Regions from separate parts of the Lelliottia amnigena genome, predicted to be linked through region 2. Evidence: predicted binding sites of a transcription regulator. Region 2 holds the regulator's gene; each other region holds the start of a gene.
What was found. Region 2 encodes PurR, which represses purine synthesis genes. Its sites were predicted from a motif close to CANGCAAACGTTTGCNTG; they were not measured.
Positions count from the first base shown of each region.

Region 1: purH (bifunctional phosphoribosylaminoimidazolecarboxamide formyltransferase/IMP cyclohydrolase) is a predicted target of PurR. The motif match lies at 1,460-1,477, and genes of this name have one in related genera.
Region 3: glyA (serine hydroxymethyltransferase) is a predicted target of PurR. The motif match lies at 1,335-1,352, and genes of this name have one in related genera.
Region 4: purL (phosphoribosylformylglycinamidine synthase) is a predicted target of PurR. The motif match lies at 1,355-1,372, and genes of this name have one in related genera.

Region 1 covers NZ_CP077236.1:2,094,211-2,097,381, reverse strand. The annotation lists rRNA gene I6L74_RS09830 (16S ribosomal RNA) at 1-1,022, opposite strand, end outside; gene purH (bifunctional phosphoribosylaminoimidazolecarboxamide formyltransferase/IMP cyclohydrolase) at 1,584-3,171, shown strand, end outside.
Region 2 covers NZ_CP077236.1:3,691,036-3,694,206, reverse strand. The annotation lists gene I6L74_RS17405 (MFS transporter) at 1-162, opposite strand, end outside; gene cydH (cytochrome bd-I oxidase subunit CydH) at 326-415, opposite strand; gene purR (HTH-type transcriptional repressor PurR) at 712-1,737, shown strand; gene punR (DNA-binding transcriptional activator PunR) at 1,756-2,667, opposite strand; gene punC (purine nucleoside transporter PunC) at 2,780-3,171, shown strand, end outside.
Region 3 covers NZ_CP077236.1:570,462-573,632, reverse strand. The annotation lists gene hmpA (NO-inducible flavohemoprotein) at 1-1,164, opposite strand, end outside; gene glyA (serine hydroxymethyltransferase) at 1,467-2,720, shown strand; gene I6L74_RS02670 (DoxX family protein) at 2,769-3,171, opposite strand, start outside.
Region 4 covers NZ_CP077236.1:580,409-583,579, reverse strand. The annotation lists gene mltF (membrane-bound lytic murein transglycosylase MltF) at 1-1,190, opposite strand, end outside; gene purL (phosphoribosylformylglycinamidine synthase) at 1,457-3,171, shown strand, end outside.

The sequences.
Region 1 (3,171 bases), 1.6 Mb from region 2:
CCAAAGCATCTCTGCTAAGTTCTCTGGATGTCAAGAGTAGGTAAGGTTCTTCGCGTTGCATCGAATTAAACCACATGCTCCACCGCTTGTGCGGGCCCCCGTCAATTCATTTGAGTTTTAACCTTGCGGCCGTACTCCCCAGGCGGTCGACTTAACGCGTTAGCTCCGGAAGCCACTCCTCAAGGGAACAACCTCCAAGTCGACATCGTTTACGGCGTGGACTACCAGGGTATCTAATCCTGTTTGCTCCCCACGCTTTCGCACCTGAGCGTCAGTCTTTGTCCAGGGGGCCGCCTTCGCCACCGGTATTCCTCCAGATCTCTACGCATTTCACCGCTACACCTGGAATTCTACCCCCCTCTACAAGACTCTAGCCTGCCAGTTTCGAATGCAGTTCCCAGGTTGAGCCCGGGGATTTCACATCCGACTTGACAGACCGCCTGCGTGCGCTTTACGCCCAGTAATTCCGATTAACGCTTGCACCCTCCGTATTACCGCGGCTGCTGGCACGGAGTTAGCCGGTGCTTCTTCTGCGAGTAACGTCAATCACTGTGGTTATTAACCACAATGCCTTCCTCCTCGCTGAAAGTACTTTACAACCCGAAGGCCTTCTTCATACACGCGGCATGGCTGCATCAGGCTTGCGCCCATTGTGCAATATTCCCCACTGCTGCCTCCCGTAGGAGTCTGGACCGTGTCTCAGTTCCAGTGTGGCTGGTCATCCTCTCAGACCAGCTAGGGATCGTCGCCTAGGTGAGCCATTACCCCACCTACTAGCTAATCCCATCTGGGCACATCTGATGGCAAGAGGCCCGAAGGTCCCCCTCTTTGGTCTTGCGACATTATGCGGTATTAGCTACCGTTTCCAGTAGTTATCCCCCTCCATCAGGCAGTTTCCCAGACATTACTCACCCGTCCGCCGCTCGTCACCCGAGAGCAAGCTCTCTGTGCTACCGCTCGACTTGCATGTGTTAGGCCTGCCGCCAGCGTTCAATCTGAGCCATGATCAAACTCTTCAATTTAAGTTTGATGCTCTTGAATTAAACTTCGTAATGAATTACGTATGTTCACTCAGAGACTTTGGTATTCATTTAGCGTCCGAAGACGTTTAGAATCCATGTCACTTTGAGTGCCCACACAGATTGTCTGATAAATTGTTAAAGAGCAGTGCAACGCGGCTTTCGCTCACCGTTGCGAGGTGGCGTATATTACGCTTTCCTCTTTCAGAGTCAATCCTTTATTTCAGGATTTTTCTCTTCAACCGAACCGGCTGTTTGTGTGAAGTGATTCACATCTGCCGTGTCGATGGAGGCGCATTATAGGGAGTTCTCGATCATCCGCAATACTTAAATGACAGAAAAATGACTGACTGCTGCATTCCACAGCAAAACCCCGCCTTATACCTGTTTTCACACAGACTTATCCACAATGCTGCGAAAATTTGAAAAATCACGAGCGGTGCGCAAACGTTTTCGTTAAAATGCACGCGCTAAACAAGGATGCCCCGTTAGGGGTGTTAGATGAGTTTTTTGCGAAAAATTCATCTAACACTCTCTGTCATCGTGAAATCCAGGGGATTTACCATGCAACAACGTCGTCCAGTCCGCCGCGCTCTGCTCAGTGTTTCTGACAAAGCCGGTATCGTCGAATTCGCTCAGGCACTTTCTGCACGTGGTGTAGAGCTGCTATCCACTGGCGGCACCGCTCGCCTGTTAGCAGATAAAGGTCTGCCGGTAACCGAAGTGTCCGATTACACCGGTTTCCCGGAAATGATGGATGGACGCGTAAAGACCCTGCATCCGAAAGTACACGGCGGCATTCTTGGTCGTCGCGGCCAGGACGACGGCATTATGGAGCAACACGACATCGCCCCGATCGATATGGTGGTCGTTAACCTTTATCCGTTCGCCCAAACCGTCGCCCGCGAAAACTGCTCACTGGAAGATGCCGTTGAGAATATCGATATCGGTGGCCCGACCATGGTGCGCTCCGCGGCGAAGAACCATAAAGATGTTGCCATCGTAGTAAAGAGCAGTGACTACGACGTCATTATTAAAGAAATGGATGCCAACGAAGGTTCTCTTCTACTGGCGACCCGTTTTGACCTCGCCATCAAAGCGTTTGAACACACTGCCGCTTACGACAGCATGATCGCTAACTACTTTGGTAGCCTGGTCCCGGCCTATCACGGCGAAAGCAACGAACCTTCTGGTCGTTTCCCACGTACCCTGAATTTGAACTTCATTAAGAAGCAGGATATGCGTTACGGCGAAAACAGCCACCAGAACGCTGCCTTCTATATAGAAGAAGAAATTAAAGAGGCATCCGTCGCAACCGCTCAACAGGTTCAAGGCAAAGCCCTCTCTTATAACAACATCGCTGATACCGATGCGGCGCTGGAGTGCGTGAAAGAGTTCAGTGAGCCAGCATGCGTCATCGTGAAACATGCAAATCCGTGTGGCGTTGCCGTCAGCACATCTATCCTTGAAGCCTACGACCGGGCTTACAAAACCGATCCGACGTCCGCATTCGGCGGCATTATCGCGTTCAACCGCGAACTTGATGCCGAGACGGCACAAGCCATTATTTCCCGCCAGTTTGTTGAAGTGATCATCGCGCCTTCCGCAACGGAAGAAGCCCTTAAAATCACCGCAGCCAAACAAAACGTTCGCGTACTGGTTTGTGGCCAGTGGGCAGAGCGTGTTCCAGGCCTGGATTTCAAACGTGTTAATGGTGGTCTGCTTGTTCAGGATCGCGATTTAGGTATGGTGACTGCGGGCGACCTGCGCGTCGTTAGCCAACGTCAACCAACCGAACAGGAACTGCGTGACGCGCTGTTCTGCTGGAAGGTCGCCAAATTTGTTAAATCCAACGCGATTGTATATTCGAAAGAGAATATGACGATCGGCATAGGCGCAGGCCAGATGAGCCGCGTTTACTCTGCCAAAATCGCCGGTATCAAAGCCAGCGATGAAGGCCTGGAAGTAAAAGGCTCCGCAATGGCATCTGATGCCTTCTTCCCGTTCCGCGACGGCATTGATGCAGCAGCAGCCGTTGGCGTGACCTGTGTTATCCAGCCGGGCGGATCCATTCGTGATGACGAAGTCATCGCCGCCGCTGACGAACACGGCATCGCCATGATCTTCACCGATATGCGTCACTTCCGCCATT
Region 2 (3,171 bases):
CATCACGCCAATGGCATAAGCACTGATCAGCATGCCCGCCGCAGGAATAGAAACGTCAACCCCTTTAGCGATGACCGGTAAAAGCCCCATTGGGGAAAACTCGGTGGTGCCGATCCCAAATGCGCCAATCGCAAGGGCCAGCAGTGGAAAATTGATTTTCATTCATTAACTCCGGATACTGTGCCTTTACGCGACACAGAAAAACATGCCGAAAGCATGACAGCAATCACAAAAAATGAGAAGTTAACAAATTGGCAAAAGATTATTGTCGGGAGAGTAACAATGAAAGGAAGAAAACGAGGGAGAAGGCTCTCCCCCGCCTGAATCAGTGCAGAATAGCTGTAAAACTTGCCGCAACAATCAAACCCAGCACGATAATCGTGGTCGTTAACGAAAACTTAAGATCGGTATTCATCAATTTTTCTCCTTTTAATCCCCACATGAAAAGTGAGCTTGCTCATTTTTACACAGTTTACCTCAAAAATCTTCCTGGATTTAGGCTGATAACCTTTTTTGCGCTTCCCCTTTTCATCAAGATAAGACAAAATTCCACGCTAAATTTATAAGCGTACCGGCCACTGACCCCCTCCTGACGTCCTGTGTCGTTTTCCCGGCGTATCGCAATTCAATTTGCGAGATTAGGGTGAGAGAAGGCAAACGTTTACCTCTCAATTTATCAGGAGCTTAGGATATGGTCTGGAGTGACAGCTAATGGCAACAATTAAAGATGTAGCGAAACGCGCAAACGTTTCCACTACAACCGTATCACATGTAATTAACAAAACCCGTTTCGTGGCGGAAGAGACGCGCAACGCCGTTTGGGCTGCAATCAAAGAATTGCACTACTCACCGAGCGCCGTTGCTCGCAGCTTGAAAGTGAATCACACCAAGTCAATTGGTCTGCTGGCGACCAGCAGTGAAGCGGCCTATTTCGCCGAAATTATCGAAGCGGTTGAGAAAAACTGCTTCCAGAAAGGCTATACCCTGATTCTGGGAAATGCCTGGAACAGCCAGGAAAAACAGCGCGCTTACCTGTCGATGATGGCGCAAAAGCGCGTCGATGGCCTGTTGGTCATGTGTTCCGAATATCCAGAATCCGTGCTGTCGATGCTCGAGGAGTATCGTCATATCCCAATGGTGGTAATGGATTGGGGTGACACGCGCGCAGACTTTACCGATTCCGTTAACGATAACGCCTTCGAAGGCGGTTACATGGCTGGCCGTTACCTGATCGAACGTGGTCATCGCGAGATTGGTGTCATCCCCGGCCCGCTTGAGCGCAACACCGGAGCTGGCCGCCTGGCGGGCTTTATGAAAGCCATGGAAGAAGCGCTGATTACCGTCCCGGAAAACTGGATTGTACAGGGCGACTTTGAGCCAGAATCGGGCTACCGCGCGATGCAGCAGATTGTTTCGCAGTCACATCGTCCGACAGCCGTGTTCTGCGGCGGTGATATTATGGCAATGGGTGCGCTTTGCGCAGCCGATGAGCTGGGTTTACGCGTCCCGCAGGATATTTCCGTGATCGGGTATGATAACGTGCGCAACGCTCGCTACTTTACTCCCGCACTGACGACGATTCATCAGCCGAAAGACTCCCTGGGTGAAACGGCGTTCAACATGCTGATGGATCGTATCGTCAGCAAGCGTGAAGAGTCTCAGTCAATTGAAGTCCATCCGCGTCTGATTGAACGTCGCTCCGTCGCTGATGGACCGTTCCGCGATTACCGTCGTTAATCGTTTCTACGGGGCCGGTTATTCCGGCTCCCGTAGCCACTCTCTGTTCAGCGTTTCACTATCACCTAAATAGTCCAGCAACCAGGCCAGCGCAGGCGACATATCGTTTTGCTGCCATGTCAGGCAGCAGGCCGCGACCGGAAACGGATTTTCAAGCTCGAGCGCCACCCATTCTCCGCGATCGATCCGTGGACGCGCGAAATGCACAGGCACCATCCCCACACACAACCCAGCCGACAAACAGGTTGCCGACGATTCCCAGTCTGGCGCGACGACCCGCCGCTGGTTATCAAGCAGCCAGGTGATGCGTTTTGGCAGCGATCGTGACGTATCCTCCATCACCAACGACGGCCAGTTGCGCAACACGTCATCACTCAGTGGGCCTTCAATCGTTGCCAGAGGATGATCGCTTGCCACCACGCAGCGCCAGCTCAATGTTCCCATGTCCCGAAAGGCATAGCGGCCCCCGACGGGAATGGCCTGTGTCGCGCCGATCGCCATCTCCACCCTACCGTCGGATAACGCATCCCACACGCCATTAAACACTTCCTGGGACACGCGAAGTTCCACATCCGAGAAATGGCGATAGAAATCGACTACCATCTGCCGCGTCCGTTCAGGTTTAACGATGTTATCCACCGCAATCGAAAGATGGCCGCGCCAGCCATTGGCAATCTGCTGGCACTGTTCACGCGTGATCATCATTTTTTTGATAACAGATCGGCCTTCTTTCAAAAACCATACGCCAGCGGGGGTCAGAACGACATCCCGATGACGGCGTTCGAACAAGGGAACCGCCAGCCACTCCTCCATCTGACGTACCGTATAGCTGACGGCAGACGGTACGCGATGCAGTTCTTGCGCGGCTCCGCTAAAGCTACCATTTCGGGCGACAGCATCCACAACTTCTAATGAATATTCAGACCACATTTTTTGCCTGCAAAATTTTTGAACGCAACCGCCAAATATTAGCGTTTCACAAGCCAGATTGCACTCCCTACACTCTGCGCCAAAGTACACCTGCCTTCATTAGGAAATGACAATGCAACCCAACAACGGATTCTTAGTCTGGCTCGGCGGTTTGAGCGTGCTGGGCTTTTTAGCCACCGACATGTATTTGCCGGCGTTTGCCGCGATGCAGGAAGACCTGCAGACACCTGCTGCCGCGATCAGCGCAAGCCTCAGCTTGTTCCTGGCCGGTTTTGCCTTCGCACAGCTGCTGTGGGGACCGCTCTCTGACCGTTATGGCTGCAAACCTATTCTTCTTCTCGGGTTAACCATCTTTGCGCTGGGATGTCTGGGCATGCTGTGGGTGCGTGATGCAACCTGGCTGCTGGTACTGCGCTTTGTACAGGCGTTTGGCGTGTGTGCTGCCGCGGTGACCTGGCAGGCGCTGGTCACCGACTACTATCCCGCATCGCGCGTTAACCGTAT
Region 3 (3,171 bases), 1.4 Mb from region 2:
TTCGTAATGAATGTTGTCTTTATTCACGCCCAGCTCAACCAGCTGCTTCGCGGCAAACTGCATAAACGCCACCGGCCCACAAACGTAAAACTGCATTTCTGGCGCGCTGAATAGTCCCTCATGTAGACTTAAATCCATCAATCCTTCGCTGTCAAAATGGCCCGTTGCACGGTCTGCGTCCGTCGGGAGACGATACCAGGTGTGTGCGTTAAAACGCGGCAAACCGGCCGTCATGGCGGCGATCTCATCGGCAAAGGCATGCACATCGCCGTTTTCAGCCGCGTGGAACCAGTTAACCTGAGCGCTATGTTTTGCCTGAGCAAGCGTGTCCAGCATCGCCAGCATGGGCGTTTGGCCGACACCTGCGGAAATCAGCGTAACAGGCGTATTGGCGTCAACAGCCATAAAGAAATCCCCCGCCGGGGCGGCAAGATGAACTTCTTCGCCCACCACGGCGTGGTTATGCAGCCAGCTTGATACCTGGCCGCCCTCTTCGCGTTTCACCGCAATGCGATAGCCTTTACCGTTTGGCTTGCGGGTCAGTGAATATTGGCGGATTTCCTGATGCGGGAATCCCTCAGGCTTGATCCACACGCCAAGATACTGGCCTGGCTGATAGTCCGCGACAGGTAAACCATCAACCGGCTCAAATTCAAAACTGGTGATCAGAGCGCTACGCGGCGTTTTTTCAACGATGCGGAAAGCACGCGTTCCTTCCCAACCGCCGTTTTTAGTGGCGTGTTCACTGTAGATTTGTGCTTCGCGATTGATAAACACATTCGCCAGCACGCCGTAGGCTTTGCCCCAGGCATCCAGCACCTCCTGACCAGGACTGAACATCTCATCCAGCGTCGCCAGCAGATGACTACCGACAATATTGTACTGCTCCGGTTTGATCTGGAAGCTGGTGTGTTTTTGGGCAATTTTTTCGACCGCAGGCAAAAGCGCTGCAAGATTATCGATGTTGCTGGCGTACGCCGCGATGGCGTTGAACAGGGCTTCGCGCTGATCGCCGTTGCGCTGGTTGCTCATGTTGAAAATCTCTTTGAGCTCCGGGTTGTGCGCGAACATGCGATCGTAGAAATGGGCGGTAAGTTTTGGTCCGGTTTCAACCAGCAGGGGAATAGTGGCCTTGACCGTAGCGATGGTTTGAGCGTCTAACATAGCATTTTCCTTCAGGTGATTTTTTAATGATGTATTTCATATGCATCTTATAAAAAATAACCCTGCGTTGTAAATGGGTCTGTGCATCATGAAAAATGTGCATCACAAACCTGAAAAGAAATCCGTTGAAAATCGTGAGGGCTTTATTCCTCAAACCCTTGCGTGGCGTACAGGTAAACGTTTGCGTAAATTCGTTTGTCAAGACCTGTTATCGCACAACTATTCGGTTATACTGTGGCGCGTTGTCCAACAGGACCGGCTTTTTAGGCCAAATTTTATTGTTAGCTGAGTAGGAGAAGCGGATGTTAAAGCGTGAAATGAACATTGCCGATTATGATGCAGAACTGTGGCAAGCAATGGAGCAGGAAAAAGTACGTCAGGAAGAGCACATCGAACTGATCGCCTCCGAAAACTACACCAGCCCGCGCGTTATGCAGGCTCAGGGTTCTCAGCTGACCAACAAATACGCTGAAGGTTATCCAGGCAAACGCTATTACGGCGGTTGCGAGTACGTTGATATCGTTGAACAGCTGGCGATCGACCGTGCAAAAGAGCTGTTTGGCGCAGATTACGCTAACGTTCAGCCGCACTCCGGTTCTCAGGCTAACTTTGCGGTTTACACCGCGCTGCTGCAACCGGGTGACACCGTGCTGGGTATGAACCTTGCACAAGGCGGTCACCTGACTCACGGCTCACCGGTTAACTTCTCAGGCAAACTGTACAACATCATCCCTTACGGCATTGATGAGTCCGGTAAAATTGACTACGAAGACATGGCGAAGCAGGCTCAGACCCACAAACCGAAGATGATTATCGGTGGCTTCTCTGCTTACTCAGGCGTAGTTGACTGGGCAAAAATGCGCGAAATCGCAGACAGCATCGGTGCATACCTGTTCGTCGATATGGCGCACGTTGCGGGTCTGATTGCGGCAGGCGTTTATCCGAACCCGGTTCCACACGCACATGTCGTGACCACCACCACCCATAAAACCCTGGCGGGTCCGCGCGGCGGCCTGATCCTGGCGAAAGGCGGTGACGAAGAGCTGTACAAAAAACTGAATTCTGCTGTTTTCCCAAGCGCTCAGGGCGGCCCGCTGATGCACGTGATCGCGGCCAAAGCCGTGGCGCTGAAAGAAGCGATGGAGCCAGAGTTTAAAGTTTATCAGCAGCAGGTTGCGAAAAACGCCAAAGCGATGGTTGAAGTCTTCCTGAACCGTGGTTACAAAGTGGTTTCGGGCGGTACTGAAAACCACCTGTTCCTGCTGGATCTGGTTGATAAAAATCTGACCGGTAAAGAAGCAGACGCAGCCCTCGGCCGCGCAAACATCACCGTGAATAAAAACAGCGTACCGAACGATCCGAAGAGCCCGTTTGTGACTTCCGGTATCCGTATCGGTTCTCCGGCTGTGACGCGCCGCGGCTTCAAAGAAGCTGAAGTGAAAGAGCTGGCTGGCTGGATGTGTGATGTTCTGGATAACATCAACGACGAAGCGGTGATCGAACGTATTAAAGGTAAAGTGCTGGATATCTGCGCACGTTTCCCTGTGTACGCATAATTCTGCTCATCGTAATAGAAAAGGCCGCGCAAGCGGCCTTTAGTTTATCTAGCGCCGGTCAATGGAAATAGCACCGGGCCCGGTCACCGCCAGCAATAAAAATGCGCCAGCGATACTGACGTTTTTGTAGAAATTGATCATGTTTGGCATCACCGCATCGCCACTCATATCCCAGTAGTGGTGCCCGATCACCGCCGTTCCCAGCGTATAAAAGACAAACAGCACGGCCAGCGGGCGCGTAAAGAAACCGAGTACAATCAGGATCGCGGCAGGCACTTCCATCACCACCGCAATAATCGCGGCAAGCATGGGCATGGGCGCACCCAGCGACGTCATATATTGTACCGTTCCATCAAACCCGGTCATTTTGGGAATACCAAAAATTATAAACAGCACCACGACCGCAATACGGGCGATCAACAGTATTAACGAACGAGACTGGCCGAAATCG
Region 4 (3,171 bases), 1.4 Mb from region 2:
AACGCACGGGCGTCGAGCATATGCGCGTAGCCCATATTGTAGGCCGCGAGCGCAAACCAAATCCGCTCTTCTTCCGGTACGGTATCCGGTACTTTTGCCATCATGTCCTGCAAATAGCGCGCGCCGCCACTGATGCTTTGTTCGGCGTCGGTGCGATCGGTCAGGCCGAGACTTTGAGCGGTATTTTTGGTGAGCATCATCAGCCCGCGCACACCGGTCGGTGACGTCGCCTGGGCATCCCAATGCGATTCCTGATAGGAGATAGCCGCCAGCAGACGCCAGTCAATTTCCTCGGCGTATTTCTCAAAGAGGGGCTGCAAATCGGGCAACACGCTGTCAACGGCACGCAGGAAGCTGCGGGTATCAACGTAATCAAAATCACCGCCGTGCCCTAAATATTTCTCTTCAAGCCGCGCCAGGATGCCTTCTTCATTCATGGAATTGAAAAAATCGAGTATGGCGGCGGAAAGCGTCTGATCGTCGTCGAGCGGACTAAACCAGGTGACGGGCTGTTCATCGGTCACATCAAGCGCAACGGCGATTTCTGGATGAACGCGCTGGAAAAAACTGATCGCAACAGAATCGGCGATCGTGTACGCCAGCTTTTTGTCTTTTACTTGCTCCAGCAGCGCAGTCGTGCCGAGTTTCTCATCAACTTTCCAGCTCAGATCCGGATATTTTTTCTCTTTCAGCACACGCAGATCGTCAATGACCACGTGCCCCGGTGCGACGGTGAGCTGCTGATCGTTGAGCGTGGCCATCGTACGTGGACGAACGCCACCGACGCGGTATACCACCTGCTGCGAAACAGAATAGTATGTCGGGCCAGGTTGATAGTTTTTGCTCCGCTCACTGTTATACACAAGCCCGGCGGCCAGCAGGTCGGCATCGTCATTATCCAGGTCGTCAAACAGCTGGCTGATATTCTGGCGAACGGTGATTTTGAGCTTTACGCCAAGGTAATCGGCAAACTGTTGCGCCAGTTCATAGTCCAGGCCAATGATTTTGCCATTCACATTGTTATAGGTCAGCGGGGAGTCGAGAGTACTGACGCGCAGTTCCCCCCGCGACTGAATCGCGGCGATACGGTTTTCGGCTTTGCCGAACCAGGGAATAGAAGGCCATAAGGCCGCTGCCAGCAGCAAGGTGACTATGCCGATGAGCAGATAATTAATCTTGAATTTTTTCAATTAGTTAATTCTCTGCGCCGTGCGATGCCTCAGTGTGCTGTAGTCATGTTAAGAATAAGGTTTACCATTGAATGAGCGGCATTTTGCGTAAACTTGCGCCAGTTGGCAACTAATTACAGAGACAGGTAACACCAATCGATAAAAATTCAGAATGATTTTATTTCGACGCAAACGGTTTCGTCGGCGCTCAGGATTCTCTATAATGACGCCCGTTTTCCCCTTGCGCACACTGTAAGCGCCTCAAGCGCTTCGAAGACGAGAGACTTATGATGGAAATTCTGCGTGGTTCGCCTGCACTATCTGCCTTCCGTATCAACAAACTGCTGGCACGTTTTCAGGCTGACGGCCTTCCGGTAAGCACTATTTACGCTGAGTATGTCCATTTTGCCGACCTGAATGCTCCTTTAAATGCAGAACAGCGAGCGCAGCTCGAACGCCTGCTCAAGTATGGTCCGAGTCTGAGCAGCCACACGCCGACCGGTAAACTGATTCTTGCTACACCTCGTCCGGGCACCATCTCCCCCTGGTCTTCTAAAGCGACTGACATCGCCCACAACTGCGGCCTGAGCCAGATCATTCGTCTGGAACGCGGCGTAGCGTATTACGTTGAAGCCTCGACGTTGACAGATGAACAGTGGCAGACGGTGGCCGCTGAGCTGCACGATCGCATGATGGAGAGCGTGTTTGCCTCTCTGGACGACGCGCAACAGCTGTTTTCTCATCATCAGCCTGCTCCTGTGCAAAGCGTGGATCTGCTGGGCTTGGGCCGCCAGGCGCTGATTGATGCCAACCTGCGTTTAGGGCTGGCGCTCGCGGATGACGAAATTGACTACCTGCAGGATGCGTTCATTAAGCTGAACCGCAACCCTAACGACATCGAACTGTATATGTTCGCGCAGGCGAACTCTGAGCATTGTCGTCATAAGATTTTTAACGCCGACTGGATTATCGACGGTGAAGAACAGCCAAAGTCGCTGTTCAAAATGATTAAAAACACCTTTGAGAAAAACCCTGAGCACGTGCTGTCTGCGTATAAAGACAACGCGGCGGTCATGGAAGGGTCTGAAGTGGGCCGCTTCTTCGCCGATCGCGAAGCAGGGCGCTATGACTTCCACCAGGAGCCAACGCATATCCTGATGAAGGTCGAAACGCATAACCACCCGACGGCGATTTCTCCGTGGCCGGGTGCGGCGACAGGCTCCGGCGGCGAAATTCGTGACGAAGGCGCAACCGGACGTGGCGCGAAACCAAAAGCAGGGCTGGTGGGCTTCTCCGTTTCTAACTTGCGTATTCCGGGCTTTGAACAGCCGTGGGAAGAAGATTTCGGCAAGCCTGATCGCATTGTCACCGCGCTCGATATCATGACCGAAGGCCCGCTGGGTGGCGCAGCCTTTAACAACGAATTTGGTCGCCCGGCCCTGAACGGCTACTTCCGTACCTACGAAGAAAAAGTCGACAGCCATAACGGCGAAGAGCTGCGCGGGTATCACAAACCGATCATGCTGGCGGGTGGGATCGGCAATATTCGCGCCGATCACGTCCAAAAAGGCGAGATCGTCGTGGGCGCTAAACTTATCGTCCTGGGCGGTCCGGCCATGAATATCGGTCTTGGCGGCGGCGCGGCGTCTTCTATGGCGTCCGGTCAATCTGACGCAGACCTTGATTTTGCGTCCGTTCAACGCGACAACCCGGAAATGGAACGTCGCTGTCAGGAAGTGATCGACCGCTGCTGGCAGCTTGGCGATGCCAACCCGATTCTGTTTATCCACGACGTCGGCGCGGGCGGTCTTTCGAACGCCATGCCAGAGCTGGTGAGCGATGGCGGCCGCGGCGGCCGCTTCAATCTGCGCGATATTTTGAGCGATGAGCCAGGCATGAGCCCGCTGGAAATCTGGTGTAACGAATCTCAGGAACGCTACGTGATGGCCGTTGCTGCCGATCAGTTGCCGCTGTTTGACGAGCTGTGCCGCCGCGAGCGCGC